4 regions of the Pseudomonas sp. TH37 genome follow, and region 2 is predicted to be linked to each of the others. Evidence: predicted binding sites of a transcription regulator. Region 2 holds the regulator's gene; each other region holds the start of a gene.
The links. The regulator FliA, encoded in region 2, starts transcription of late flagellar genes. The targets are predictions, from matches to a motif close to CTAAAGTTTNNNNNNNNNNNGCCGNTAA.
Positions count from the first base shown of each region.

Region 1: JFU11_RS10335 (methyl-accepting chemotaxis protein) is a predicted target of FliA. The motif match lies at 5,943-5,970, and genes of this name have one in related genera.
Region 3: motA (flagellar motor stator protein MotA) is a predicted target of FliA. The motif match lies at 6,160-6,187, and genes of this name have one in related genera.
Region 4: JFU11_RS17230 (methyl-accepting chemotaxis protein) is a predicted target of FliA. The motif match lies at 4,055-4,082, and genes of this name have one in related genera.

Region 1 covers NZ_JAEKFD010000003.1:237,348-244,975, reverse strand. The annotation lists gene argJ (bifunctional glutamate N-acetyltransferase/amino-acid acetyltransferase ArgJ) at 1-714, opposite strand, end outside; gene secA (preprotein translocase subunit SecA) at 850-3,585, opposite strand; gene JFU11_RS10345 (DciA family protein) at 3,893-4,348, shown strand; gene JFU11_RS10340 (helicase HerA-like domain-containing protein) at 4,441-5,928, opposite strand; gene JFU11_RS10335 (methyl-accepting chemotaxis protein) at 6,113-7,628, shown strand, end outside.
Region 2 covers NZ_JAEKFD010000001.1:385,435-393,062, reverse strand. The annotation lists gene flhA (flagellar biosynthesis protein FlhA) at 1-1,770, shown strand, start outside; gene flhF (flagellar biosynthesis protein FlhF) at 1,782-3,107, shown strand; gene fleN (flagellar synthesis regulator FleN) at 3,224-4,054, shown strand; gene fliA (RNA polymerase sigma factor FliA) at 4,051-4,791, shown strand; gene JFU11_RS01850 (chemotaxis response regulator CheY) at 4,960-5,331, shown strand; gene JFU11_RS01845 (protein phosphatase CheZ) at 5,362-6,150, shown strand; gene JFU11_RS01840 (chemotaxis protein CheA) at 6,204-7,628, shown strand, end outside.
Region 3 covers NZ_JAEKFD010000016.1:23,201-30,828, reverse strand. The annotation lists gene JFU11_RS27365 (trimeric intracellular cation channel family protein) at 1-165, opposite strand, end outside; gene orn (oligoribonuclease) at 416-958, opposite strand; gene rsgA (small ribosomal subunit biogenesis GTPase RsgA) at 1,066-2,097, shown strand; gene JFU11_RS27350 (TIR domain-containing protein) at 2,311-2,718, shown strand; gene JFU11_RS27345 (caspase family protein) at 2,722-3,681, shown strand; gene JFU11_RS27340 (toll/interleukin-1 receptor domain-containing protein) at 3,681-4,166, shown strand; gene motB (flagellar motor protein MotB) at 4,208-5,236, opposite strand; gene motA (flagellar motor stator protein MotA) at 5,240-6,091, opposite strand; gene JFU11_RS27325 (HDOD domain-containing protein) at 6,258-7,628, shown strand, end outside.
Region 4 covers NZ_JAEKFD010000006.1:164,268-171,895, forward strand. The annotation lists gene JFU11_RS17205 (HutD family protein) at 82-651, opposite strand; gene hutC (histidine utilization repressor) at 662-1,330, opposite strand; gene JFU11_RS17215 (formimidoylglutamate deiminase) at 1,531-2,895, shown strand; gene JFU11_RS17220 (lipocalin family protein) at 3,019-3,588, opposite strand; gene JFU11_RS17225 (hypothetical protein) at 3,622-3,876, opposite strand; gene JFU11_RS17230 (methyl-accepting chemotaxis protein) at 4,158-6,050, shown strand; gene JFU11_RS17235 (DUF924 family protein) at 6,184-6,786, opposite strand; gene JFU11_RS17240 (class 1 fructose-bisphosphatase) at 6,790-7,628, opposite strand, start outside.

The DNA of each region.
Region 1 (7,628 bases), on a different contig from region 2:
ACCGGTGGCGATCAGCATGCAGCAGTCGTTGGTCGAGGTGTCGCCGTCGATGGTGATGCGGTTGAACGACTTGTTGGCGCCGTCCAGTAGCAGGTTTTGCAGCACGTCGCGGGAGACTTTGGCGTCGGTGGCAATGTAGCCGAGCATGGTCGCCATGTTCGGGCGGATCATGCCCGCGCCTTTGCTGATGCCGGTGACGGTGATGGTCACGCCATCATGCTGGAACTGGCGGCTGGCACCCTTTGGCAGGGTGTCAGTGGTCATGATGCCGGTAGCGGCGGCTTCCCAGTTATTCACCGACAGATCGTCGAGGGCGGCTTGCAGCGCGCCTTCGATTTTTTCGACCGGCAGCGGCTCGCCGATCACACCGGTGGAGTACGGCAGCACCAGGCTTGCATCGACACCGGTCAGCTCAGCCAGTTTGGCGCACGTGCGCTCGGCAGCCGCCAGGCCTGGTTCGCCAGTGCCGGCGTTGGCATTGCCGGTGTTGGTCAGCAGGTAACGTACCGGGCCTTGCACGCGTTGCTTGGCCAGGATAACGGGAGCGGCGCAAAAGGCGTTCAGGGTGAACACGCCCGCCACTGTGGAACCTTCGGCACAGCGCATGACCACGACATCCTTGCGCCCCGGGCGCTTGATGCCGGCCGAGGCGATACCGAGTTCAAAACCGGCAACCGGGTGCAACGTTGGCAAAGGACCAAGACCAACAGCCATGAATGCGCTCCTTAAAAAGTAGTGTCTGCACCGTCATTACCCCGTTCTTTTAACGTGGCGCGGTGGTTTAAATGGCAAAACGCCGCGACGGCATAAGCCGGTCGCGGCGCGGGTATTTCAGCGTATGAAACGGGTTTACTGGATCTGCCCGTGGCAATGCTTGTACTTCTTGCCCGAACCGCAGTAGCACAGCTCGTTGCGGCCCAGCTTCTGCTCGTTGCGTACCGGTGCGGTGGCGAGGGCTACATCGACCTCTTCACCCAACACTTCCGGTTGCTCCAGGCCAGGTGCTTCGTCGTGCTGGAACTGCATGCGCGCAGCCAGTGCCTCGGCTTCCTGACGCAGGCGAGCTTCTTCTTCGATCGGGTCTTCGCGGCGAACCTGAACGTGCGACAGCACACGGATCGAGTCGCGCTTGATCGAATCCAGCAACTCGGAGAACAAGGTGAAGGACTCGCGCTTGTATTCCTGCTTCGGGTTCTTCTGCGCATAACCACGCAAGTGAATGCCGTGACGCAGGTGATCCATGGTCGACAGGTGGTCTTTCCACAGGTCGTCCAGTACGCGCAGAACGATTTGCTTCTCGAAGGTGCGCAGTGCTTCGGCACCGGCCTGGTCTTCTTTCTCGTTGTACGCGGCGATCAGCTCGTTCATCAGCTTCTCGCGCAGGGTCTCTTCGTAGAGGTGATCGTCTTCGTCCAGCCATTGCTGGATCGGCAACGCCACGCCGAAGTCGCTCTGCAACGCCGCTTCCAGACCGGCCACGTCCCACTGCTCTGGCAGCGATTGCGGTGGAATGTGTGCGCTGACGGTTGCGTTGAGCACGTCCTGACGGAAATCGGCGATGGTTTCGCCAATGTTGTCAGCGGCCAACAAACTGTTACGCATGTGATAGATCACTTTACGTTGTTCGTTGTTGACGTCGTCGAACTCGAGCAGTTGTTTACGGATATCGAAGTTACGGCCTTCAACCTTGCGCTGAGCCTTCTCGATGGCGTTGGTCACCATGCGGTGCTCGATCGCTTCACCGGACTGCATGCCCAGCGCCTTCATGAAGTTCTTCACCCGGTCAGAGGCGAAGATGCGCATCAGGCTGTCTTCCAGCGACAGGTAGAAACGGCTGGAACCGGCGTCGCCCTGACGACCGGCACGACCGCGCAACTGGTTGTCGATACGGCGCGATTCGTGACGCTCGGAAGCGATCACCTGCAAACCGCCCGACTCCAGCACTTGCTGGTGGCGTTTCTGCCAGTCGGCCTTGATCTGGGCAATCTGCTCAGGGGTCGGGTCTTCCAGCGAAGCCACTTCCACTTCCCAGTTACCGCCCAACAGGATGTCGGTACCGCGACCGGCCATGTTGGTGGCGATGGTCAGTGCGCCCGGACGACCGGCCTGAGCAATGATTTCGGCTTCTTTTTCGTGGAACTTGGCGTTCAGAACCTTGTGTTCGATGCCTTCCTTCACGAGCAGGCTGGACATGTGCTCGGACGTTTCGATGGTGGCAGTACCCACCAGCACCGGACGGCCCTGAGTCATGCACTCCTTGATGTCGTTGATGATCGCCGCGTATTTCTCTTCGGCGGTCAGGAACACCAGGTCGTTGTAGTCTTTACGTGCCAACGGTTTGTTTGGCGGAATCACCATGACCTGCAGGCCATAGATCTGGTGGAATTCGAACGCTTCGGTGTCTGCGGTACCGGTCATGCCGGACAGCTTGTTGTACAGACGGAAGTAGTTCTGGAACGTGGTCGACGCCAGGGTCTGGCTCTCGGCCTGGATGTTCAGGTTTTCCTTGGCTTCGATGGCCTGGTGCAGGCCTTCGGACAAACGGCGACCCGGCATGGTACGGCCGGTGTGTTCGTCGACCAGCACGACCTGACCGTCCTGCACGATGTATTCGACGTTGCGGTTGAACAGCTTGTGCGCACGCAGGCCGGCATAAACGTGGGTCAGCAGACCGAGGTTATGCGCCGAATACAGGCTCTCGCCTTCAGCCAGCAGGCCGACGCGGGTCAGCATGTCTTCGATGAACTGGTGACCGGCTTCGTTGAGTTCGACCTGACGGGTCTTCTCGTCCACTGTGTAGTGGCCAGCCTTGGTGACTTCGCCTTCGACTTCTTCGACGTGCAATTCCAGCTGCGGGATCAGTTTGTTGATCTCGATGTACAGCTTGGAGCTGTCCTCGGCCTGACCGGAGATGATCAGCGGCGTACGGGCTTCGTCGATGAGGATGGAGTCGACTTCGTCGATCACGGCAAAATTGAGTTCGCGCTGGAATTTCTCTTCCATGCTGAACGCCATGTTGTCGCGCAGGTAGTCGAAACCGAATTCGTTGTTGGTGCCGTAGGTGATGTCGGCGGCGTAAGCGGCGCGCTTCTCTTCCGGCGGCTGGAATGGGGTGACCACGCCGACCGTCATGCCGAGGAATTCGTAGAGCGGACGCATCCAGTTGGCGTCACGGCGTGCCAGGTAGTCGTTCACCGTCACAACGTGCACGCCCTTGCCGGACAGCGCGTTGAGGTAAACACCCAGTGTTGCCACCAGGGTCTTGCCTTCACCGGTACGCATTTCCGCGATCATGCCTTCATGCAAGGTCATGCCGCCGATCAGCTGGACATCGAAGTGGCGCATACCCATGACGCGCTTACCGGCTTCGCGGGCGACCGCAAAGGCTTCGGGCAGCAGTTTGTCGAGGGTTTCCCCTTTGGCGAGGCGGGCCTTGAACTCGTCGGTCTTGGCACGCAATTGATCGTCCGAAAGGGCTACCATTTGCTCTTCGAAGGCATTGACGAGCTGCACCGTCTTGAGCATGCGTTTGACTTCACGCTCATTCTTGCTTCCAAAAAGTTTCTTTAACAAAGGCGCAAACATATCGGCAGGATCTTCCACACTAAAGGGATGGAGGGCGGCCCCGTGAGTCGCCCGTGCAGCCCTCATGGCCGCATGCGAACGAGCATTCTACCCGGAAACGATGGTGAGGAAAGTGGCGTTATTCCACGATGCATGCACTGCGCTGTGACGGGGCTCACTTAAAATAAGGGCTTTTTGCTGAACTTCAACCCATCGAGGGCACAAGTTACTCGTTGATTTAATGGGTAAAGCGCTCGCAAAGCAATGGGTCGGGGGCAACGGGTGCTTTCTGTTACCATGGCCACTCTGTTACTTCAGGTGTTCGATCATGGCATTTCGCCCTCTCACGGCCAGAGCACCCGCCGTTCTGCTTCGCGAAGCCAAACCGCTGAAAGCCATCTTTGGCCACGCTCAACGCCTGGGTCATTTACAACGTCTGGTGGAAAGCCAGCTGCAGCCGGCTGCCCGCGAGCATTGCCATGTGGCGTCGTGGCGTGAAGGCAGTTTATTGCTGATTGTCACCGACGGCCACTGGGCCACCCGCCTGCGTTATCAGCAAAAGCGTCTGCAACGGCAGTTACAGCTGTTCGACGAGTTCGCCAGCCTGACGCGGATCCTGTTCAAGGTTCAACCGCCTACCGTTCAGCAAGGGGCGGCGGGGCATACGATAAATTTGTCGACCGATGCGGCGGCGACCATTCAGGCGACGGCTGACGGGATTACCGACCCAAACCTGCGGGCGGCCCTCGAACGCCTGGCGGCGCACGCCAAACCCAAGGTTTAAAAGCAGGATCAAAAGATCGCAGCCTTCGGCAGCTCCTACAGGATGTTCACAATTCAATGTAGGAGCTGCCGCAGCCTGCGATCTTTGCTTTTTCAGCGGCGTTTGCTGCCTCCGAGCAATGACCCCATCAACCCGCGTACCAATTGTCGGCCCAATTGATTTGCCGCCTGTCGCATAGCTGATTTCAACGCCTGCCCTGCCGCCGTGCCGAGGAATTCCCCGGCCTGTTCAGTGAAACTCGGCTCTTCAGGTGCAGGTTTGCCCGGCGCAGCTTCAGGATCCGGCGCCAGGCCTTTGCGCCCCATCAGCACTTCATAAGCCGATTCACGATCGACCGGTTTGTCGTAACGCCCCTTGAATGGCGAACCGGCGATCAGCACGGTGCGTTCGGTCTCGGTCAGCGGCCCGATCCGCGATTGCGGCGGTGCAACCAATACACGCTGGACCATCCCCGGCGTGCCCTTGTCTTGCAAGGTGCCAACCAGCGCCTCGCCGATCCCCAACTCCGTCAATACCGACAAGGCATCGAACGCCGGGTTCGGCCGGAAACCGTCGGCCACCGCACGCAGGGATTTCTGTTCTTTGGCGGTAAATGCACGCAAACCGTGCTGAATGCGCAGGCCCAGTTGAGCCAGCACATCGTCCGGCAAGTCGCCCGGCGATTGGGTGACGAAATACACCCCCACGCCTTTCGAGCGAATCAGTCGCACCACTTGTTCCAGACGCTCCTGCAATGCCTTGGGCGTACCGGCGAACAACAAGTGCGCTTCGTCGAAAAACAGCGCCAGCAGTGGTTTCTCGGCATCGCCGCGTTCCGGCAATTGCTCGAACAGTTCGGCCAGCAGCCAGAGCAGGAACGTCGCATAGACTTTTGGCGCTTCGTGCACCAGACGACTGGCATCGAGCAAGTGAATGCGCCCGCGACCATCCACGGCCGGTTGCAACATGTCTTCCAGTTGCAGCGCCGGTTCGCCGAACAACGCTTCAGCGCCCTGCTGTTCCAGCGTCGCCAGACGACGCAACAGCGCCTGGCTGGAGCCGGTGGTCATCAACGCGGCGTCATCCCCCAGCAATTCGGGGTTGTCTCGCAGGTGATTGAGCAGCGCCTTCAAATCCTTCAAATCCAGCAGCAACAGCCCTTCGCGGTCGGCCACCTTGAACGCGGCATAGAGTGCCGACTGCTGACTGTCGGTCAGTTCCAGCAGGCTGCCGAGCAGCAACGGGCCCATTTCGCTCAAGGTTGTGCGCAGTGGATGACCAGACTGACCGTTAATGTCCCACAGGGTCACCGGATACGCCTGAGGCTTATGGTTCAGCCAGGGCATCCCGGCGATCCGCTCCGCGACCTTGCCTTGAGGGTTGCCGGCGGCGCCCAGGCCACACAGGTCGCCTTTGATGTCCGCCGCGAACACCGCCACACCGGCATCGCTGAAGGCTTCGGCCAGGCGCTGCAAGGTGACGGTTTTACCGGTCCCGGTAGCGCCCGCTACCAAGCCGTGACGGTTGGCCAGGCGCATGGCTTGGGCGATGGACTGGCCCGCGAGATCGGCGCCGATAACGAGTTGCAATGAGTCAGGCATTTTGTCACCCATGGTTAATCTTTGATCCTTCATGGCCGATAACAAGCGAGAGACCAGACTGAAAAATAGCGTCGGTAATTCCCTAAGGAGAGGTGGAAATATCAGCTTACTTTCAACACTGCCCATTTTGCGCGCCTTTATAAAAGCACGCCCTGGACATTAAGACTTTAGCGGACCCCAAGCCATGAATAAAAATCTGCGCTTCAGCCATAAAATACTGCTTGCCGCCGCCCTCATCGTTATTGCTGCCTTCGCCTCGTTCACACTGTACAACGACTATTTGCAGCGCAATGCGATACGCAACGATCTAGACAACTATCTGCAAGAAATGGGCAGCGTAACGGCCAACAATATCCAGACCTGGCTGGCCGGACGCAGCCTGCTGATAGAAAATCTGTCACAAAACGTCGCCCTGAACGCTGACACTGGCAATGTCTCCAAACTACTTGAGCAGAAGGCCGTGACCTCGACCTTCATGGGTGCCTATCTGGGCAACAAGGATGGCACCTTCATCATCCGCCCTGACAGCAAGATGCCCGACGGCTATGACCCTCGCGTCCGGCCTTGGTACAAGAGCGCCCAAAGCACCGGCGGCTCGGCACTGACCGAACCGTACATCGATCTCGCGTCCGGCCAACTGGTCATTTCCATCGTCAACAGTGTGCTCAAGGACGGTCAAAGCATCGGCGTGGTCGGTGGCGACCTCAGCTTGCAGGTGATCGCCGACAGCCTCAACGCGCTGGACTTCGACGGCATGGGTTATGCCTTTCTGATCAGCGCCGATGGCAAGATCCTGGTTCACCCGGACAAAGCCCTGGCGATGAAGTCCCTGAGCGAGGCGTATCCGAAAAACACCCCGCGCATCAGCAGCGAACTCAGTGAGATCGACGTCGACGGCAAGACCCGCATCGTCACCTTCACCCCAATCAAAGGCCTGTCCTCGGTCAATTGGTACATCGGTCTGTCGGTGGATAAAGACAAAGCCTTCTCGATGCTCAGCGAATTCCGCGCCTCGGCGGTCGTCGCGACTGTGATTGCCGTGGCCATCATCATCGCCCTGCTGGGCATGTTGATCCGCATCTTGATCCAGCCGCTGCACGTCATGACCCGCGCCATGGAAGACATCGCCGACGGTGAAGGCGACCTGACCAAGCGCCTGACCATCCAGAATCAGGACGAATTCGGCATCCTCGGCACCGCGTTCAACCGTTTCGTGGAACGGGTTCATACGTCGATCCGCGAAGTGTCCTCGGCCACTGGCCAAGTCAACGAAGTGGCCCTGCGTGTGGTGGCTGCCTCGAACTCGTCGATGTTCAATTCCGACCAGCAAGCCTCGCGCACCAGCAGCGTCGCCGCGGCGATCAACCAGCTCGGCGCCGCGGCCCAGGAAATCGCCCGCAACGCCGCGCAAGCGTCAAGTCAGGCCAGCGACGCGCGCAGCCTGGCCGAAGATGGCCAGCAAGTAGTGGATCGCAGCATTGCCGCGATGAATCAGCTGTCGAGCATGCTCAGCGCCTCGAGTACCAACATCGAATCGCTGAACAGTAAAACTGTGAACATCGGGCAGATTCTCGAAGTGATCACCAGCATCTCCCAGCAAACCAACCTGCTGGCGCTGAACGCCGCCATTGAAGCGGCGCGGGCCGGTGAAGCCGGACGCGGTTTTGCCGTGGTGGCCGACGAGGTGCGCAACCTGGCAC
Region 2 (7,628 bases):
GGTAACTACGTGGTGGGTATAGTGGTCTTCGCGATTTTGATGATCATCAACTTCGTCGTGGTAACCAAGGGCGCAGGGCGGATTTCCGAGGTGAGCGCGCGTTTCACCCTCGATGCGATGCCCGGCAAACAGATGGCGATCGACGCCGACTTGAACGCCGGCCTGATCGATCAGAACCAGGCGAAACTGCGCCGGATGGAAGTGGCCCAGGAAGCCGAGTTCTACGGCTCGATGGACGGTGCCAGCAAGTTCGTGCGCGGTGACGCCATCGCCGGCCTGCTGATTCTGTTCATTAACCTGATCGGCGGCATGGCGGTCGGTATCTTCCAGCACGGCATGACCTTTGGCGATGCCGGTCGGGTGTACGCCTTGTTGACCATCGGTGACGGTTTGGTGGCGCAATTGCCATCGCTGCTGTTGTCGACCGCCGCTGCGATCATGGTGACCCGTGCTTCCGGCTCGGAAGACATGGGCAAGCAGATCAATCGTCAGATGTTCGCCTCGCCGAAAGCCTTGGCGGTGGCCGCTGGCTTGATGGCGGTGATGGGCCTGGTGCCGGGCATGCCGCATTTTTCCTTTCTGAGCATGGCAGCCCTGGCGGCTGGCGGCGCTTACCTGTTCTGGAAGAAGCAGAACACGGTCAAGGTTCAGGCCCTGCAAGAGGTCAAGCGCCAGCAGGAACTGCTGCCATCGCCGGCCCGCGCCCAGGAAACCAAGGAGCTTGGCTGGGATGACGTGACGCCGATCGACATGATCGGCCTGGAAGTCGGTTACCGCCTGATTCCGCTGGTGGATCGCAACCAGGGTGGTCAGTTGCTGGCGCGGATCAAGGGTGTGCGTAAAAAGCTCTCCCAGGACCTGGGCTTCCTGATGCCGACTGTGCACATCCGTGACAACCTCGACCTGGCGCCTAGCGCCTACCGTCTGACCCTGATGGGCGTGATCCTGGCCGAGGCCGAGATTTACCCGGACCGCGAGCTGGCGATCAACCCGGGGCAGGTCTACGGCACGCTCAACGGCATTACCGCCAAAGATCCGGCTTTTGGTCTGGAGGCGGTCTGGATCGAAATCAGCCAGCGTGCCCAGGCGCAATCCCTCGGCTACACCGTGGTCGATGCCAGTACGGTAGTGGCAACCCACTTGAACCAGATTTTGTACAAGCACTCCAGCGAGCTGATTGGCCACGAAGAAGTCCAGCAACTCATGCAATTGCTGGCCAAAAGCTCACCGAAACTGGCCGAGGAGCTGGTGCCGGGGGTAGTTTCGCTGTCGCAGCTGCTCAAAGTCTTGCAGGCATTGCTGTCCGAACAGGTGCCGGTACGGGACATTCGCAGCATCGCCGAAGCCATCGCGAACAATGCCGCCAAGAGTCAAGATACTGCCGCTTTGGTGGCCGCGGTGCGCGTCGGCGTATCCCGCGCAATCGTGCAAAGCATTGTAGGCACTGAGTCGGAGCTGCCTGTGATCACCTTGGAGCCAAGGTTGGAACAAATATTGCTCAATAGTCTTCAGAAGGCAGGACAAGGCTCGGAAGAGGGTGTTCTGCTGGAGCCAAGCATGGCAGAGAAACTGCAACGCTCGTTGATCGAAGCGGCGCAGCGTCAGGAAATGCAAGGTCAACCGGTGATTCTGCTGGTGGCCGGTCCGGTTCGCGCGATGCTCTCGCGATTCGGCCGACTGGCAGTCCCGGGTTTGCATGTGTTGGCTTACCAGGAAATCCCTGACAACAAGCAAGTGACCATCGTTGCGACAGTAGGGCCCAACGGCTGAGGTAGTGGTTTATGCAAGTTAAGCGTTTTTTCGCCGCCGATATGCGTCAGGCCATGAAACTGGTTCGTGATGAGCTGGGCGCCGATGCCGCCATCATTGGCAACCGCCGGATCGCTGGCGGTGTCGAGCTGACGGCTGCCCTGGATTACAAATTGTCGGCGCTGGCCCCGCGTGTTCCGAACATGGAACTCGAGGATGAGTTGCGCAAGACCCAGTCGCGGATCGTCACCGCCCAGGCCGAACTGAGCCTGCGTGGCGATGGCGAGAGCGACAAGACCACCAATCGCCAATTGTTCGCCGGCCTGCCGTTGACCGCCGCCGAGCCGTTGATCGAGCCAACACTGGCAGAGCCTCGGCGCTCGGCACCCGCTCCTGTCGCAGCGGCCGGCGTCGACCCGCGTGCGTTCGACTCGATGCGTTTCGAGCTCAACAGCCTGCGTGAACTGATGGAAGTGCAACTTGGCTCGCTGGCCTGGAATCAGTTGCAAGGCAGTCGTCCGGCCCAGGCCAACCTCTGGCGTCGCTTGCAACGCATCGGCCTGTCCGGCCCGTTGTCGCGCGATCTGCTGGCACTGATTACCGACATTGAAGAACCACGTCAGGCCTGGCGCATGTTGCTCGCGCACCTGGCGCGGATGATTGCCACTCCGGAAGTCGAGCCACTGGAAGAGGGCGGTGTGATTGCCATGGTCGGCCCGGCCGGCATGGGCAAGACCACCACACTGGCCAAGCTCGCAGCCCGTTACGTGCTCAAGTACGGCGCGCAGAATATCGCGCTGGTGAGCATGGACAGCTATCGCATCGGTGCTCAGGAACAGCTCAAGACCCTGGGCCGCATCCTCAATGTGTCAGTGACTCATGTCGACCCGGGCCAATCGCTGGTGCAGGCGCTGGAGCCTTTGCTGCGTAAACGCGTGGTGCTGATCGATACCGCAGGCCTGCAGGCCAGCGATCCGGCACTGCGCATGCAGCTCGAAAGCCTCGCCGGACGGGGCATCAAATCAAAAAATTATCTGGTCTTGGCAACCACCAGCCAGAAACAGGTTCTAACCGCCGCTTACCACAGTTACAAACGTTGCGGCCTTGCCGGCTGCATCCTGACTAAACTGGATGAAACGGCAAGCTTGGGTGAGGTGTTGAGCCTGGCCATCAGTCATGAATTGCCGGTGGCTTATCTGACTGATGGCCCGCGGATTCCGGATGATTTACATCTGCCGCGTCGTCATCAGTTGGTCAGCCGCGCCGTTAGCGTGCAAATGCAGGAAGAACCCAGCGAAGAAGCCATGGCTGATATGTTCGCTGATATTTACCACAGCCCGACCAAGCAGGTTGGCTGAGGTATTAATGAACATTTTTTGTACCTACATCGATGGTCTGCCATGCATTGTTCAGTCGCTGAACGCGCAGCCAGTAATGTGGCCTCCGTCTATGCAAGACAAGGTAAAGAAATAACATGGGCAGCATGCATCCCGTACAGGTGATCGCGGTGACCGGCGGCAAAGGTGGCGTCGGGAAGACTAACGTGTCAGTGAACTTGTCCCTGGCTCTAGCTGAGCTCGGCCGGCGCGTCATGCTGCTGGATGCCGATCTGGGGCTGGCGAACGTCGACGTCCTGCTGGGGCTGACACCCAAACGTACCCTGGCCGACGTGATCGAAGGCCGCTGTGAGCTGCGCGACGTGCTGTTGCAAGGGCCCGGCGGCATTCGCATCGTTCCGGCCGCATCCGGCACCCAGAGCATGGTTCATCTGAGCCCGGCCCAGCATGCCGGCCTGATCCAGGCCTTCAGCGACATCGGCGACAATCTCGACGTATTGGTGATCGACACCGCCGCGGGCATTGGTGACTCGGTGGTCAGTTTCGTCCGCGCAGCACAAGAGGTCTTGCTGGTGGTGTGCGACGAGCCGACTTCGATCACTGACGCCTACGCGCTGATCAAACTGCTTAACCGCGACTACGGCATGAATCGTTTCCGCGTCCTGGCCAACATGGCGCAGAGCCCGCAGGAAGGCCGCAACCTGTTCGCCAAATTGACCAAGGTCACGGATCGTTTCCTCGACGTCGCCTTGCAATACGTCGGTGCGGTGCCTTACGACGAAAGCGTGCGCAAGGCCGTGCAGAAGCAGCGTGCCGTCTACGAAGCCTTCCCGCGTTCCAAGTGCGCCCTGGCGTTCAAGGCCATTGCGCAGAAGGTCGATACCTGGCCACTGCCGGCCAACCCGCGCGGGCACCTGGAGTTTTTCGTCGAGCGCCTCGTGCAACAAACGGCAGGACCCGTCCTATGACAGCCAGTGGCTACAACCTCTACAAGAAGTCGGCACGTGACGCGCAGTACGAGCTGATCGAGCGTTACGCGCCACTGGTCAAACGCATTGCCTACCACTTGCTGGCGCGTTTGCCGGCCAGTGTCCAGGTCGAAGACCTGATCCAGGCCGGGATGATCGGCCTGCTTGAAGTATCAACCAAATACGACGCCAGCAAAGGCGCGAGTTTCGAGACGTACGCGGGCATTCGAATCCGCGGCGCGATGCTCGATGAAGTGCGCAAGGGGGACTGGGCGCCACGTTCGGTTCACCGCAATACCCGCATGGTCAGCGACGCGATTCGCTCGATTGAAGCTAAAACCGGCCGTGACGCTAAAGATCATGAGGTTGCGGCCGAACTCCAATTGAGTCTCGACGATTATTACGGGATTTTGAACGACACCCTCGGTAGCCGGTTATTCAGTTTCGACGATCTGTTGCAGGACGGCGAACACGAAGGGCTGCATGAGGATGGCGCCAGTGCTCATCTCGAGCCGTCACGCGATCTGGAAGATGAACGCTTCCAGGCGGCGCTGGCGGACGCGATTGCCAATTTGCCGGAGCGTGAGCGACTGGTGTTGGCGCTGTACTACGACGAAGAGTTGAATCTCAAGGAAATCGGTGAGGTCCTGGGGGTCAGCGAATCGCGGGTCAGCCAGTTACACAGCCAGTGCGCGGCCCGTTTGCGGGGGCGTTTGGGGGAGTGGCGAGCGCGCTGACAGGCAGTGTGGGGACACTGCGAACGAGGTTGGTACGGCATTTTGCTGCGTCAGCCACGGCCCGTTGTAATCCATACAACTGTTGAGTGTTACGCCGAATTGATTGAACGGCGCGTTCAGGTGCTGCGCGCGTTTTAAGACTGCTTGGAGGTCGAATTGGACAAGAATATGAAAATCCTCATCGTTGATGACTTCTCAACGATGCGGCGGATCATAAAAAACCTGTTGCGTGACCTTGGGTTCACCAACACGGTCGAGGCGGATGACGGTATTACCGCGATTCCGGTCCTCAACAGCGGGAGCATCGACTTTCTGGTAACGGACTGGAACATGCCCGGCATGACCGGTATTGATCTGCTGCGCCACGTGCGTGCCGATGAAAAACTCAAACACCTGCCGGTGTTGATGGTCACGGCCGAAGCCAAGCGCGAGCAAATCATCGAAGCCGCTCAGGCGGGTGTGAACGGCTATGTGGTCAAGCCATTCACAGCTCAGGCGTTGAAAGACAAGATTGAAAAGATCTTCGAACGCATCGGTTGATGTGCAAAGCCAGTCCGTCACGGGGGAGCTATGGAGCATAACGAATCTTCACAGGGCGATTTTGAATCGACCCTGAAAAAACACGCGGTCGAACTGGTCGAGAGCCTTGAAAAAGGCAGGTTCGGCGACGCTGTGCAACTGATCCATGAGCTCAACCAGACCCGTGACCGCGGCCTGTACCAGGAAGTGGGCAAGCTCACCCGCGAGCTGCATAGCGCGATCGTCAACTTTCAGATTGACCCGCACATGCCGCAAGCCGAGGAAGTGTCTCAGATCACGGATGCCACCGAGCGCCTGGGTTATGTGGTCAAGCTGACCGAGGCCGCAGCCAACCGCACCATGGACCTGGTGGAAAACGCCACGCCGCTGATCAACAGCCTGAGCGACGAAGCTCAGGCGCTGAGCACGGATTGGGGGCGGTTCATGCGTCGCGAAGTCGGGGCTGAAGAGTTCCGCGAACTGGCCCGGCGCGTCGACAGTTTCCTGACACGCAGCACTGAAGACAACCGCGTCGTGTCGAGCAACCTCAACGACATTCTGCTGGCCCAGGATTACCAGGACCTCACCGGTCAGGTGATCAAACGCGTGACCCAGTTGGTCACCGAAGTTGAAAGCAATCTGCTCAAGCTCGTGCTCATGGCCAGCCAGGTAGACCGCTTTGCGGGTATCGAACATGACCGTGATGCGATGCTGGCTGAAAAAGATCCACAAAAACATCTCTCTCAGGGTGAAGGTCCGCAGATTCATGCCGATAAAAGAGAAGACGTTGTGTCCGGTCAGGACGATGTGGACGATTTGTTATCCAGCCTAGGATTTTAGAGTTTTAGCATTTTAGGTTTTTTAGGTTTTTAGACCTCAGGAGCACCCCCTTAATGAGCTTCGGCGCCGATGAAGAGATCCTTCAGGATTTCCTGGTTGAGGCCGGCGAGATTCTAGAGCAACTGTCCGAACAGCTGGTCGAGCTTGAAAGCCGACCGGATGATGCGGATTTGCTCAATGCAATTTTTCGCGGTTTTCACACTGTAAAAGGGGGCGCCGGCTTCCTCCAGCTCAACGAGCTGGTGGAGTGCTGTCACATCGCCGAGAACGTGTTCGACATCCTGCGCAAGGGTGAACGACGCGTCGACTCGGAACTGATGGACGTGGTTCTCGAAGCATTGGACGCGGTGAACAGCATGTTCAGCGAAGTCCGCGAACGCAGCCCGATCACGGCTGCCACACCTGAATTGCTGGCTGCTCTGGCCCGCCTGGCCGAGCCGCAAACTGCCGATGAAGCGGCACCTGTCGCTGAAGTGATGCAAGCACCCGCCGCCGAAAGCGAGTCAGGTGACATCACCGATAACGAATTCGAACAACTGCTGGACTCGCTGAATGCCGTCAAGGCTCAGGCCGAGGCGCCTGTGGTTGCTCCGCCTGCCGCCGATGCGGCGACCAGCGACGAAATCACCGATGCCGAGTTCGAGTCGTTGCTCGATCAATTGCACGGCAAAGGCCAGTTCGCCGCCGATGCAGTGGTCGCAGCGCCTACCGCACCGGCAGCCCCGAAAGCGGCAGGCGACAGCTCCGACATTACCGACGACGAGTTCGAAGCACTGCTCGATCAGCTGCACGGCAAAGGCAACTTTGCCGTCGATGCGCTGGAGTCGGCGATTGCTTCGGCCCCGGCCCCGGCTGCGCCAACTGCTAAAGCGGCCGGCAGCGATCTGATCTCGGATCATGAGTTCGAATCGCTGCTCGACGAATTGCATGGCAAGGGCAAGTTCACTGAAGTGGGCACCGGTTCTGCTGCTTCCGTCGTAGCAACCCCAGTCGTCAAGGCTGCGGCGCCGGCACCTGTTGCCAAAGCGCCTGAACCAAAAGCCCAAGCGCCCAAGCCTGCTGCCGCTGCCGCACCGGCGCCTGCTCGTGCCCCGTCTGCGCCACCACCAGAAAAACCGGCCAGCGAAGCCGAGACCACCGTGCGGGTCGATACCGCGCGTCTCGACGAAATCATGAACATGGTCGGCGAGTTGGTACTGGTGCGTAACCGCCTGGTCCGTCTGGGTCTCAACAGTGGCGACGAAGCCATGTCCAAGGCCGTGTCGAACCTCGACGTGGTCACGGCCGACCTGCAAACCGCGGTCATGAAGACCCGGATGCAGCCGATCAAGAAAGTCTTCGGGCGCTTCCCGCGTCTGGTTCGCGACCTGGCTCGCCAGCTCAAGAAAGAGATCAACCTGGAGCTGGTCGGCGAAGAAACCGACCTCGACAAGAACCTCGTCGAGGCCTTGGCCGACCCGCTGGTCCACTTGGTGCGC
Region 3 (7,628 bases), on a different contig from region 2:
CAGCGGGTAGTGGCCCAGCAGCACGTCACGCACCGAACCGCCGCCCAGCGCGGTGACGCACGCAATCAGCACCACGCCAAACCAGTCCATGCCGCGACGGCCCGCAGACAGGGCGCCAGTCATGGCTTCGGCAGTAATGGCGATCAGGTAGAGCATCAGCAACATGGTGGCGGTCCTTGCAGGAAGGCGCGCAGTCTACTCACTTCACCGAAGCACCAAAAGAGGGCGCCGAAGCATTCGCGCAGATCTGTGGCGAGGGGGCTTGCCCCCGTTGGGTCGCGTAGCGGCCCCAAAACCAGACACCATGTTTTGTCAGGCATACCGCGACCGACCGGTTTGCGACTGCTGCGCAGCCGAACGGGGCGGTGCGGCGTTCCGACAAGCCCCCTCGCCACAATGGCCCGCGACCACCCAATCAGAACTTGATGAAATTCTTGCGGTAGTGCTGCAGCTCGGCGATCGATTCGCGGATGTCGTCCAGGGCCAGGTGGGTGCTGCCCTTTTTGAAGCTGTCGCGTACATCCGGTGCCCAGCGCGCGGCCAGCTCTTTAAGGGTCGACACGTCGAGGTTGCGGTAGTGGAAGTAGCTTTCCAGCGACTTCATGTGGGTATAAAGGAAGCGACGGTCCTGGCAGATGCTATTGCCACAGATCGGCGACTTGCCCTTTGGCACCCATTTTTCCAGGAAGGCGATGGTCTCGGCTTCTGCTTCGGCCATGCTGATACGGCTGTCGCGAACCCGTTGGGTCAGCCCGGAGCCGCCGTGCTGACGGGTATTCCACTCGTCCATGCCAGCGAGGATCTCGTCGCTGTGGTGGATGGCGATCACCGGACCTTCGGCCAAGGTGTTCAAATTACTGTCGGTGACGATAGTGGCCATCTCGATGATGACGTCGGTATCAGGGTTCAGACCGGTCATTTCCAGGTCGATCCAGATCAGGTTCAGCGGGTTTTGCATGAGTCGGCTCCTCGGCGTAGGTGCGCAGTTTAGCCTAGGGAGGCCACCGGGCGTGCTAAACTCGCGGCCGTTTTACCTAATCGCTGCATTCTCGATACGGAACACCCATGGCCAAACGCCAACTCAATCGTCGTCAAAACTGGCGCATCGAAAAGATTCAGGGCGAGCGCGCTGCCCGCGCCGCCAAACGCGAGTCCTCGGCTGTCGAGGCACTCGAAGGCGGCGACCTGGGTCCGGAACAGACGGGCCTGGTGATCGCGCACTTCGGTGTGCAGGTCGAAGTCGAGGCGCTCGATGGCGAATTGGCCGGCCAGGTGTTCCGCTGCCATTTGCGCGCCAACCTGCCAGCGCTGGTAACCGGCGATCAGGTTGTGTGGCGTGCCGGCAACCAGGGCATCGGCGTGATCGTGGCGCAACTGCCACGCAAGACCGAGCTCTGCCGTCCCGACAGCCGGGGCCAGCTCAAGCCGGTGGCGGCTAACGTAGACCTGATCGTTATCGTCTTCGCGCCGCTGCCCGAGCCTCACGCCAACCTCATCGACCGTTATCTGGTCGCTGCGGAACATGCCGGTATTCGGCCGTTGCTGCTGCTGAACAAATTCGACCTGATCGACGAGCAGAACGCCCCGGCGCTGAATGCCTTGCTGGCGGTTTACCGCACGCTGGGTTACCCGGTGCTGGAAGTGTCGGCCCACCACGGCAATGGCATGGAGCAGTTGCAGAAGCAGCTGGACGGGCACATCAGCGTATTCGTCGGTCAGTCCGGTGTCGGCAAGTCGTCGCTGGTCAACAGCCTGCTGCCGGAAGTCGACACCCGCGTCGGCCCGCTGTCCGAGCTGTCGGGCCAGGGCACCCATACCACCACCACTGCGCGGTTGTTCCACTTCCCCGGTGGCGGTGAGCTGATCGACTCCCCGGGTATTCGGGAATTCGGCCTGGGTCACGTCAGCCGTGCCGACGTCGAAGCCGGCTTCATCGAGTTCAACGACCTGATCGGCACCTGTCGCTTCCGCGATTGCAAGCACGACCGCGAGCCGGGTTGCGCCCTGCTCAAGGCCCTGGAAGAGGGTCGCGTGCAACAGCAACGGATGAACAGCTACCGCTCGATCATCGCCAGTTTGCCTGAAAGCAGCTATTAAACAGACGCGCCAACCGCCCCTGACTATTACGGGGCGGTAGGTCGTTCGTGGTGTCCTACAAAAACTCCCTCAATTAAACGTCAGACCTCTCTGTAAGGCTTCTTCGCGCCTGCCTGAAGGACGCGTCTCTTTAACCGCCAAAGCCTTGTTGCGGCCACTCAAGTGCATACATTCGAGCCCTCATCGCATTTCAGGCGATACCGAGGGACAGCCATGCAAACCTATCATTTGTTCATCAGTCACTCGTGGAACTACTCAGACACCCACGACAATCTGGTTCGCCTGCTCAACGCGAAGCCCGACTTCACGTTCAAGAATTTTTCGGTGCCACCGGACAATCCGATCATCGGCGCGAAAACCGACAAACAACTTGAAGAAGCCATCGAAAACAAGATTCGGCTCTGCTCGGCAGTGCTGATCATGGCGGGGATGTATTCGACCTACAGCAAGTGGATCAACAAGGAAATCGAGATCGCCAAACACATGAACAAGGTGATTATCGCGGTCAAGCCGTTTGGTGCGGAGCGGATTTCCACGGTGGTACGCCGGGCGGCGCATGCGGAGTGTGCGTGGAACACCAACAGCATCATCAGTGCCATTCGCACTCACGCGGCGGGCTGAAGCATGCGCAAGGGACTGTTCATCGGCATTAATAACTACAGCCATGTTTCGCAATTGAGTGGTTGCAACAACGACGCGATGGCCATGGCTTCGGTGCTGAAAACCGACGCCAATGGCGATCCGAACTTCAAGAACCTGGTCCTGACCTCCGCCGAAGATTATCTGAACCGCGAAAAGCTCGAAGGGCATATCCAGGAATTGTTTTCAGGCGATTGCAGCGTTGCACTGCTGTACTTCGCCGGTCACGGCAACTTCGACGTTGATACGGACGAAGGCATGCTGATACCCCAGGACTACAAATCCGCCAAGGATGGAATTCGCATCAGCGACATCCTGAATTGGGCGACCAAAGCCGTAAAAATCAAAAACAAAGTAATTATTCTCGACTGCTGCCAGGCGGGCTCGGCGGGCGAAGTGCGGGCGCTACGCAGCGAAAGCAGCATGGTGTGCGAAGGCATGACCATCCTCACCGCGTGCAAAAAGGAAGAGCCTGCGATGGAAGGCGCCAACCACGGCGTCTTCACGGGGCTGTTGCTGCAAGCCCTGCACGGCGGCGCCGCAAACATATTGGGAAAGATTACCCCCGGCAGCCTCTATTCATTCGTCGACAACGCTCTCGACGCGTGGGAACAGCGCCCGGTGTTCAAGACCAATGTGTCGCAGTTCATTTCATTGCGAGAAGTCTCGCCACTGATCCCCAAAGAGATTCTGCGCAAACTGCCCGACTGGTTCGAAGAGGCGGAATCAATGTTCGCCCTCGACCCCAGCTACGAACCTACCGAAGCCACGTTCGACCCGGAGCACGGCGAAGTCTTCGCCCAACTGCAAAAGTGCAATCGCCACAGCCTGATCGAACCGGTGGACGCCGAACACATGTACTACGCCGCCCTCCATTCCACCGGTTGCCGCCTCACCGCCCTCGGCGCCTATTACCGCGAACTCGCGATCAAGGGACATTTCTGATGCCTGTGTTTATCAGCTACCGCCATAGCGATCGGCCCCACGCCATCGCCATCAACTCCCGTCTTATTCAGGCCAACATCAAGACGTACTTCGACGTGCTGGATCCGGAATCACAGACCACTGACGACATCACCGGGGTCATCACCCGCAACATCACCGCGTGCACGCACTTGCTCGCCGTGATTTCGGAGAACACCGCACAATCCTGGTGGGTGCCGTTCGAAATCGGAGAAGCGACCATCAGCAATCGCCGCATCTGCTCGTACCAGATTGGCCCCAGCGCTTTACCGTTGTACCTCGACAAATGGCCGAAACTGAGCGGCGATACAGACATCAATTTTTTCATTGATGCTTATCGTGAGGAGGTGATAACCAAACGCTCGATAGGACTGGAATCGATCAGTGAGTCGGTTCGCGGCATCTACAAAGGAAATGCAGACCTGTTCCACGACCAACTCAAGAACCGCATCCGACGCGGTTTCTGACAGACGCAAAAAAGCCGCGATGATCGCGGCTTTTTCATAGATCACTGCTTGGGCGGATCACCCGGTTTCGGCGCAGGAGCATCAAACAGATTCAAACGCTCCCGAAGTTCATGAGCCGGCAGCGGTTCCTTATCCGCCGGCAATGCGTTCGGATCGGCTGGCGGTGCGGGCACTTCGCCCGGGCCACCCTGCCCTTGCGTCGGCGCTGGCGCCGGTTCGGCCCCTTGCGAACCTTCAATGGCCTTTTGGGCTTTTTTGGTCAGCACCACGATGTCGATGCGGCGGTTGACCGGGTTGAACGGGTTCTCCCGATCGAACAATGCCGACGAAGCGTAACCGACGACCCGCGCAACCTGAGCGTCCGGATAACTGCCGGCGACCAGTGCACGGCGAGCCGCGTTGGCGCGGTTGGCCGAAAGTTCCCAGTTGCCGAAGTCGCCGGTGCCCGAGTACGGCTTGGCATCGGTGTGGCCGCTGATACTGATCTTGTTCGGCACCGCCTTGATGGTGTCGGCCATGGCCAGCAGGATGTCTTCGAAATACGGCTTCAGACGCGCACTGCCGGAGTCGAACATCGGGCGGTTCTCGGCGTCCACGATCTGGATGCGCAAACCGTCCTGAGTGATCTCGAAGAGAATCTGGTCCTTGAACTTCTGCAACTGCGGGTTTTCTTCGACCTTGTTCTGCAACTCTTGCAGCAGCAATTCCAGCCGTTCCTTCTCGACCTGCTCGGCCATGCCTTCGACCTGTTCGGAGTCGATAGTCACCTTGTCTGGCTGAGGCTGGGATTTCACCTCGGGGTTGAGGGTGTCCTCCGGTGCCAGGGTCGGCGAGCCGCCCAGATCGATGATGTACGGCGTACCGCTTTCGGAAAAACCGACCGGGTCCTTGAAGTAACCGGCAATGGCGATCTTCTGTTCTGGCGTTGCCGTGGACAACAGCCACAACACCAGGAAGAACGCCATCATCGCGGTCGCGAAGTCCGCGAAGGCGATTTTCCAGGAGCCCCCGTGATGCCCGCCCGCGTACTTTTTGACGCGCTTGATGATTATCGGCTGGTTATTTTCCATGACTTAGCGACCGCGAACCGCTTGTTCCAGCTCAGCGAAGCTAGGACGGTGCGCCGGGTACAGAACCTTGCGACCAAATTCCACCGCCAGCGATGGCGGCATGCCAGAAGCCGAAGCCACCAGCGAGGCCTTGATGGCTTCGTAGACGTTCAGTTCTTCCTTGGCGTCGTGGGCCAGGGCATGGGCCAGCGGACCAAAGAAGCCGTAGGCGGCGAGAATACCGAAGAAGGTACCTACCAGTGCCGCACCTACGTGCAAGCCAATCATTTTCTGGTCGCTTTCACCCAGGGAAGCCATGGTCACCACGATACCCAATACCGCCGCGACGATACCGAAACCCGGCATGGCATCGGCGATGCCGTTAACTGCGTGGGAGGGGTGGTCCAGGTCTTCCTTGAGGCTGGTCAGTTCCATGTCGAACAAGCCTTCGAGCTCATGGGGAGCCATGTTGCCGGAGGACATGATGCGCAGGTAATCGCAGATGTACGCAGTCATGCGGTCATCTTTCAGGACTGCCGGATACTTGGCGAAGATCGGGCTCGCAGCGGCATCTTCGATGTCGCCTTCGATCGCCATCATGCCTTCTCGGCGGCTCTTGTTAAGAATCTCGTAAATCAGCCCCAGCACTTCCAGGTAGAAGGTGTGGTTGAAACGCGAACTGAACATGCCCAAGGACTTCTTGAGCACGTGCATCGTCATATGACCGGGGTTGGCCTGCAGGAATGCACCAAGGGCCGCGCCACCGATAATCATCACCTCGAAAGGCTGGATGAGGGCGGCAATCTTGCCGTGGGAAAGCACGTATCCGCCGAGCACGCTCGCGAATACGACGATGATGCCGATAATTTTAGCCATAGGTAGGAGAGCACTTACTGAGTCGGGTTCAAGGTCATATTCGGAAGTTAAAAAATCTCTTCTTCTCCTTATCGGCAAAACTGCGCCAGACTATAGCCAGTTCAATCGAAAAGCTAAATTAGCCCGCTCCGGGCACAGGTAATGCAGACAATGATCGCGTCCAGCCATGGCTAACGAAACGAACGTCCCAACACCAAAACCAACCACGCTCGAAGGCTGGGTCAAGCTTCTGGATGGCGTACGCCTGCCGGTTCCGCAAGCCAGTCATGACCAAGTCTGTAAAGCCATCCGCGATAACCGCAGCTCGCTGCGAGACATCGCCGAACTGATGCAGGACAGCCCGGCTCTTGCCTTGAGCGTAATTCGCGAAGCTAATCGCCATACCCATGGCAGCATGAGTACGCCGGCTGAAAACCTTGAGGTGGCGATCAATCGCCTTGGTTTGAAACGCACTGAAGAATTGCTCGATCGTTTGCCTGCCGAACCTCAATCGCAGATTCCTGTTGCCCTGCGCCAGCTTCAGTTGATCAGCCAGCACGCCACCCAACAGGCCAATGGTTTTTTTGCCGGTCGCCTGGCGCGGTTGTGGCAGGACATCCACTGGGGCAGCCTGCTGTTTCTTTCGCCACTGTGGCCCATGGCGTTGACCCATCCGCAGTTGCTAGAAGAATGGGAGCTGCGGGTCATCCATAAAGGTGAGTCGGCGCGCAAAGTAGAAAAGCAATTATTCGGCGTGCGCTTGCTGGAAATCTGTCTGGCGCTGGTGGATGTCTGGCGTTTGCCAATCTGGGTGCAGCAGGGTTATCGGCTGCTGCGGAGCGAACAACGCGAGCTGGTGAAAGTCCTGCGCATCGCGCGTGACAGCGATCACCCGCTACGCCAACAGAACCGTCTCGATGACGATCCGACGCTACGGCGTTGGCTCAATCAGCCCGCCAATACCGTGCTGCTGGCCAATGGTCTGGCGTTGTCGGCACAACAGGCCTGGGACAGTCCGCACTGTGAACGCTGGCAGTACCTGGCCAGCCTTTACTTGCAAATGCCGATGGATGAGGTGCAACAACAATTGCACCAACAGGCCGTTAACAGTGCCCGCCACCACGCCATGCCAGACCTCTGGCACCCAGCTGAAGCGCTGATCTGGCCGTCGGGCATGAACCGTGTTCACGGTGGTTTGCTGCCGGCCCCGGCGCCGACCGCAGAAGACCTGGCGAAGTGGCGCAAGCAATGCGCCGAATTGCTGGTGGAGCCGAGCCGTTTTACCAATGCCATGCACTTGACCACATCGGCCCGAGACGCCCTGGTGGCGTGTGGCATGCGGCGGGTGATGATTCTGATGGCCGACCGTACTCACGCTAATCTGCGCGTGCACCAAACTGCCGGGTTGCCCAAAGAAGTGGCCGGCCTGAACCTGGTGGTCAGCCAAAGCACCGTGCTGCAGCGCCTGCTCGCGCAACAGGCTCAGGTGCGTCTGACGCCAGCCAACAACGCACAATTCTCGGCCCTGCTGCCGGCCAGCCTGCGTAAACAGTTCAGT
Region 4 (7,628 bases), on a different contig from region 2:
TCAATGTCCATCCACAATATTTGCGGCGAACATGATCAATGTAGGAGCTGCCGAAGGCTGCGATCTTTTAAGGATTTTGGATCAGCGTGCGATCAACTCGATCACACAGCACTGCCCCTTGATAGAGATATCCAGCAGGCCAACGTTACCGTCCAGTTGCAGACAATCATGGCGTCCTAGCTGAGAGGCGTTGTTACCCACCGTCACTTCAAGCTGTTCAACCACACTGAACACCAGCACGGTGCCGGCCGAACTGAAAAACCGCTGCTCGCCCTCCAGCCACTGCAATCGCGCGTGGTAACGGTCCGGCGCATAAATCAGGTTGAAATCGCGAATCGGTCCGCCGAGCAATGTGCAGGACACATGACTCTCGCCACTGAAAGCAAACGGGTCCAGCGGTAACAACGACCGCGTGTCCTGACCGTCGACGCGCAAGGTCATGCCCTCGCCTTGCAGCACGGTGATCACCCGCTCATAACCGGCAAAGGTGGAAAACCCGCCCGACTCACCGATATCGGCAATCGACAGGCGCCAGCCAAAACCATCAAGGCCCACACCGGTATCGCGGGTGATTTCTTCGGTACTGCCACCGCCGTTTTTCCACGGCATGCGCGGGTAATCTGCCGCGCGTAACACTTTCAACTGGCTCATTTATGGCTCTTTATTTATGGAACCGTCCTTCCAGACGATGACGGGAACCGGGGTGGATCAAACGGGCGGCGGTCACGGGCTGACGGCCGGACCAGGTGCGGCGACGAATCAGCAGGCAAGGTTCGCCCTTCTCAATCTGCAGCAACTTGCATTCGGACGGCTCGGCGAGAATCGCTTCGACCACGTGCTCGCCTTCGGTCAACGGCGCGACCTGATTCAGATAGGCGTAGGGCGTTTGCAGGGTGAAGTCTTGCTTGAGGTAGTCCGGTGCCACCAGCGCGTTGACGAAACGATCTTCGATTTGCACCGGAATATCGTTTTCGAAATGCACGATCAGCGAGTGGAAAACCCTCTGGCCTTCGCGCATGTCCAGGGCCAGAGCCCGCTCGGAACCTGCGGCCTCTTCTTCGAGGGTGATCACCTTGCAAGTGTGACGATGGCCACGGGAGGCGATCTCATCGGCGATGTTGTGCACTTCAAACAGCGCTGACTGACTTTTCGGCTCGGCGACGAACGTACCGACACCCTGCATGCGCACCAGTAAGCCGTCAGCGGTCATCTCGCGCAGTGCGCGGTTGATGGTCATGCGGCTGAAACCCAGCTGGCTGACCAACTCGCTTTCCGACGGAACGCGGTAGTGCGGCGGCCAGTTTCCACTGTCGATTTGCTGGGTGATCATCTGTTTGACGCGGGCGTACAAGGGCGCCGGACTGTCGCCCAGATTGGCGCTCAGATTGGCATTCGGCGGCAATGTGGCAGACGGAGTTGGCACGGTTAATCCTTGTTCATTTGTTGAGGGCTACTAGCTTGCCGGAGTTTACCGAGCAGGCAAACGTCTGTATATGTATATACAAATAACACACGATGGGGTGCTGAACCATGTCCGCCTTCTTTGCCGAACGCGCGCTGCTGCCTAGTGGATGGGCCAACAATGTACGTCTTGAGGTCAGCGCCGATGGCGTACTGACCCATATCCAGGCCGATTCTCATGCAGATGACGCCGAACGGCTGAGCGGTCCGCTACTGCCGGGAATGCCGAACTTGCACTCTCACGCCTTCCAGCGGGCCATGGCCGGGTTGGCGGAAGTGGCGGGTAATCCGAATGACAGTTTCTGGACCTGGCGCGATTTGATGTACCGGCTCGTCGGAAAAATCAGCCCGGACCAACTCGGCGTCATCGCCCGTCAGCTGTACATCGAAATGCTCAAGGCCGGTTACACCTCGGTCGCGGAATTTCATTACGTACACCACGACACAAGCGGCCAACCGTACGCAGACCCAGCCGAACTGGCGCTGCGCATCAGTCAGGCCGCCAGCTCTGCCGGTATCGGTTTGACCCTGCTGCCGGTGCTCTACAGCCACTCCGGTTTCGGCGGCCAGACCCCGAACGAAGGTCAGCGCCGCTTTATCAACAGCACTGAAAACTACCTGAAACTTCAGTCGCGCTTGCAGCCGATCCTGGCACAGCAACCGGCGCAGGCCCTGGGTTTGTGTTTCCACTCGTTGCGCGCGGTCACCCCGCAGCAGATCAGTGAAGTGCTGGCAGCCAGCGACAAGCAGTGCCCGGTACACATTCACATTGCCGAACAGCAGAAGGAAGTCGATGACTGCCTGAGCTGGAGCGGTCGCCGTCCGCTGCAATGGCTGTACGAAAACACTGAAGTCGATCAGCGCTGGTGCCTGGTCCACGCAACTCACGCCAACCCGGAAGAAGTCACGCTCATGGCCAAGAGCCGCGCCATCGCCGGCCTGTGCCTGACCACCGAAGCTAACCTCGGCGACGGGATTTTTCCGGCGGTGGATTTCCTGGCACAGGGCGGGCGCATGGGCATCGGTTCTGACAGTCACGTGTCGTTAAGCGTGGTGGAAGAATTGCGCTGGCTGGAATACGGCCAACGTCTGCGTGATCAGCGGCGTAATCGTTTGTATGGCGCGGATCAGCCGATGGTCGGCCGCACACTGTACGACGCCGCGCTGGATGGCGGCGCCCAGGCGCTGGGGCAGCCGATTGGCGCCCTGGAAGTCGGCAAGCGTGCGGATTGGTTAGTGCTCGATGGCAACGATCCGTACCTGGCGACGGCCAGTGGCGACGGGATTCTCAATCGTTGGCTGTTTGCCGGCGGTGATCGCCAGGTACGGGATGTGCTGGTCAACGGCCAGTGGGTTGTGCGTGACGGGCGGCATGCCGGGGAAGAAGAGAGTAATCGGGCGTTTACCCAGGTTCTGCGCGAACTGCTCGGTTAACCGAAAAAGCAAAAGATCGCAGCCTTCGGCAGCTCCTACCTTGGTCCGGTTGGCCGCAATAATGCGGATCAACACGGACTCTGTAGGAGCTGCCGCAGGCTGCGATCTTTTTCGGCCGCGCCGCTAGTTCGAAGTCTTGGCCATCTTGGTATCCGACGTGCGCCAGATCAGTCGCGTCGTGTCATAACCCTGCTGACGCGCCTTGCTCAGCAGTTCTTCTCGCACTACACCATTGACCGCCGGGGTGCGTGACAACAGCCAGAGGTGACGGCGGCTCGGGTCGCCGACAATCGCGGTCTTGTAATCATCGCTGACGTACAACACCCAGTACTCTCCCTTCGCCACACCAGGTATCAGTCGCGAGAACCAGGTATCGAACTCGACCCACAGCTTGTCGGCCTTGCCGGGCACCTGTGGATAAGCCGTGCCTTTGGCCTCTTCCCATTGCCAGTCCGACGTCAGACAGCGGTTCAGCACCGCCATGTCACCTTCAGGCTTGAGGCTGTAATGGGCTTCGGATTGCGCGCAGTTGCGCTGGAAATACACCGGCAGACGCGCCAGTTCGTACCAGGTTCCCTGGTAGCGCTTGAGGTTGACCGTGTTGACGGTCTTGGGTGCCAACGGATCTACGCCAGAAGTGGCGCAGCCGGCCAATACCAGGCCGGCAAAAAGTACGATCAGTAACCGCTTCATTATTTTTTTCTCCCGCGGGCGCATAGCCCCGGTTTACTTCAGGCCTTGGCCAGAAAACATCAGCACTTTGTCACCGGCATACTGCACGCTGATAAAGCTGTTTTTGTCGCCCCAGGTGCAACTGGACATGCCGAGCGCGCCCGAGCAATCGGTCGGTTTGCCCAGCAAGGTTTCAACCTCGGCCTTGGGCATGCCGGTCGACAGCTTCGAGTAATTTTCCTGATTGATCTTGCCGCACGCTGCCAACAACACGCAGAACGAGAGCAAGGCGATAGAACGCAGCGACATGGTGTAACTCCTGGGGCGAAGGGAATGGCATGGCTGCCAAGCTGAAGCTTAGAAGAGAAAACCTCTCTCTGGTTCCCTGAGCATTCGGCTATTTGTTTGGCCACCCGTCAGCCTTTTGTCGATAAATCAGCCACTTTTTCACGCCGCTGAGTATTTCGTCGGTTTTCGCTGAAGCCGCCTAATCTTTGGCGCTGGCCAGTCGACATAGAAGCAGCGCAAAGCCTTCCACTGTGGCAAATTGACACCCCTTGTTGACCAGCCCCTTCGCGGTAGCTCATTTAATGACCAGAAACATGAAGTTCAGCCACAAAATACTGTTGGCAGCCGCTCTTGTGGTGGCCGTTGCATTCGCCTGCTTCATCCTGTTCAACGATTACCGCCAGCGGCAGACCCTACGCAGCAGTACCGAGTCCTCGATGCAGGAACTCGGCAGCCTGACCACCAGCAATATCCAGACCTGGCTGGAAAGCCGCATCCAGTTGCTGCAATCGCTGTCCCAGCAGATCGCCGTGGACGGCAGCGCCCAAGCCAACCTCAAGCGCGCCATCGACCTGCCGGCCTATACCAGCAACTTCCAGCTGAGCTACTTCGGCGGCACCGATGGCGTGATGTTCTCGGTCCCGGCCGGCAACCGCGCCGCAGACTACGACCCGCGCGCGCGTGGCTGGTACAAGGCGGCCAACAATGCGCAACAGACCATTGTCACTGAACCCTACATTGCGGCATCGTCGGGAAAACTGGTGATTACCGTTGCCACGCCAGTGAAGCATCAGAATCAAATGATTGGCGTCGCCGGCGCAGACATTGATCTGTCCAGCGTCAGCGCGATCATCAACTTGCTGAATTTCGGCGGTCATGGCCATGCATTTATTGTCAGCGCCGACGGCAAGATCCTGATCCACCCGGACAGCAAACTGGTGCTCAAGAACCTGGCCGACGCCTATCCCAACGGCGCGCCGAAAATCAGCCCGGGCCTGAAGGAAGTCGAGCTGGACGGCAAAACCCAGTTCATCTCCTTCACTCACGTCAATGGTGTGCCGTCTGCCGACTGGTACGTGGCGCTGGTGCTGGATAAAGACACCGCGTTCTCGATGCTCAGCGAATTCCGCACCTCGGCAATCATTGCCATGGTCATCGCCGTGGTGATCATCATCGCACTGCTGAGCATGTTGATCCGCGTGCTGATGCAACCGCTGCTGACCATGGGCCGCGCCATGCATGACATCGCCGAGGGCGAAGGTGACCTGACCAAGCGTCTGACCATTCACGGCCAGGATGAATTCGGCGCACTGGGCACCTCCTTCAACCGTTTCGTGGAACGTATTCATACCTCGATCCGCGAAGTGTCCTCGGCTACCGGCCAGGTCAACGAAGTCGCCTTGCGAGTCGTCGCGGCCTCCAACTCGTCGATGTTCAACTCCGATCAGCAAGCCTCACGCACCAGCAGCGTGGCTGCAGCAATCAACGAACTGGGCGCCGCCGCCCAGGAGATCGCCCAGAACGCCGCCCTCGCCTCGCAGCATTCGAGCGACGCCCGCGCCTTGGCCGAAGACGGTCAGCAAGTGGTGGATAAAACCATTGCTGCCATGCAGCAGCTGTCGGCAAAAATCAGCGATTCGTGCGGCAACATCGAAACCCTGAACAGCAACACGGTAAACATCGGCCAGATTCTGGAAGTGATCACCAGCATCTCGCAGCAAACCAACCTGCTGGCGCTCAACGCGGCCATCGAAGCAGCCCGTGCCGGTGAAGCCGGCCGTGGTTTTGCCGTGGTCGCGGATGAGGTGCGCAACCTCGCCCACCGCACTCAGGATTCGGCGCAGCAAGTGCAGAAGATGATCGAAGAACTGCAAGTCGGCGCCCGGGAAGCGGTCAGCACCATGACCGACAGCCAGCGCCAGAGCGAAAGCAGCGTCGGCATCGCCAACCAGGCGGGCGAACGCCTGGGCAGCGTGACGCAGCGCATCGGTGAGATCGACGGGATGAACCAGTCCGTGGCGACCGCGACCGAGGAGCAAACCGCTGTGGTGGAGTCGATAAACGTCGACATCACCGAGATCAACACGCTGAACCAGGAAGGTGTGGAGAACTTGCAGTCGACGTTGCGTGCGTGTGCTGACCTTGAGCAGCAGGCGGCGCGGTTGAAGCAGCTGGTTGGAAGTTTCAGGATCTAAGGCGCTTTCACCAGCCTCATCGCGTGCAAGCCCGCTCCCACAATAATCCTCGGTGGACACAAATTTTGTGTACGACAGAGATCACTGTGGGAGCGGGCTTGCCCGCGATGGCGTCATCAGCGACAACGAAAAACTAGAAGCGGGATCCAGGCCCTGAAAGAAACTCAATTTCTTCAGCCGTAGATTCGCGCCCCAACACCGCATTGCGATGGGGAAACCGCTCAAACCGCGCAATGATCTTCTGATGCCGCTCGGCATAATCCAGGTTGTCAGCAAACACCGCCCGATCCGCCTCCGGTTGCTGTTCAACCAGATCAAGAAACCGCGAAACCGCTTCGTTCTGTACTGCCAGATTTTCGCAGTGCTCGAACACCAGATAGATAAACACCCGCTGGATCGGTCGCAGTTGCCGATCGAAATCCGCAGCAATGCCTTGCGCTACCAGTGCCTGAGCCCTGAGGTCGCCTGAAAAGGATTTGGGGGTATCGCGAAAGATCATTCGCGGAAGTTGATCGAGTAGCAGCACCAGGGCCAGCCAACCTTCAGGGTGTTGCACCCATTCGGTCAATCCGCCGGCCAGTGCCTGCTCGACCTGGTCCCCGAAACGCTCGCGCGCTTCGAGGTCCTGGCTGTCGCGCTTGCCGAACCATAACTTGCCCTTGTCAGCCGATATCTCGTTGGGTGATTCGAAAGATCCGAACCACCATTCGAGCAACGGCTGCCAGGGCGCGGTCATGGTTTATTCCTTGTGGTAAGCCGTGACGCGGGCAACTTCTTCTTTCGAACCGAGGAACACCGCAACACGCTGGTGCAGGCCTTCCGGCTGGATGTCGAGGATGCGCTGATGGCCGTCAGTGGATGCGCCACCCGCTTGTTCAACCAGGAACGACATCGGATTGGCTTCGTACATCAGGCGCAGTTTGCCCGGCTTCGACGGCTCGCGGCTGTCGCGTGGGTACATAAACAGACCGCCGCGGGTCAGGATGCGGTGCACGTCAGCCACCATCGCGGCGACCCAACGCATGTTGTAGTTCTTTTTCAGCGGGCCTTCTTCGCCTGCCAGTAATTCGCCCACGTAGCGCTGTACCGGAGCTTCCCAGTGACGCTGGTTGGATGCGTTGATGGCGAATTCCTGGGTGGTTTCAGGAATGGTGATGTCTTCATGGGTCAGGACGAAGCTGCCCATTTCACGGTCCAGGGTGAAGCCTTTCACGCCGTCGCCCAGGGTCAGCACCAGCATGGTCTGCGGGCCGTAGATGGCATAACCGGCGGCTACCTGCTCGGTGCCTGGCTGCAGGAAAGCCTTTTCGTTCAGAGGTTCGTTCTGGCTCAGGTATTCGTTCGGGCAACGCAGCACCGAGAAGATAGTACCGACCGGTGCGTTGATATCGATGTTCGACGAACCGTCCAGTGGGTCGAATACCAGCAGGTAGGCGCCTTTCGGGTATTTGCCCGGGATCTGGTAGGCATTGTCCATTTCTTCGGACGCCATGCCGGCCAGGTGACCGCCCCACTCGTTGGCTTCAAGCAGGATCTCGTTGGACAGCACGTCGAGTTTCTTCTGCACTTCGCCCTGGA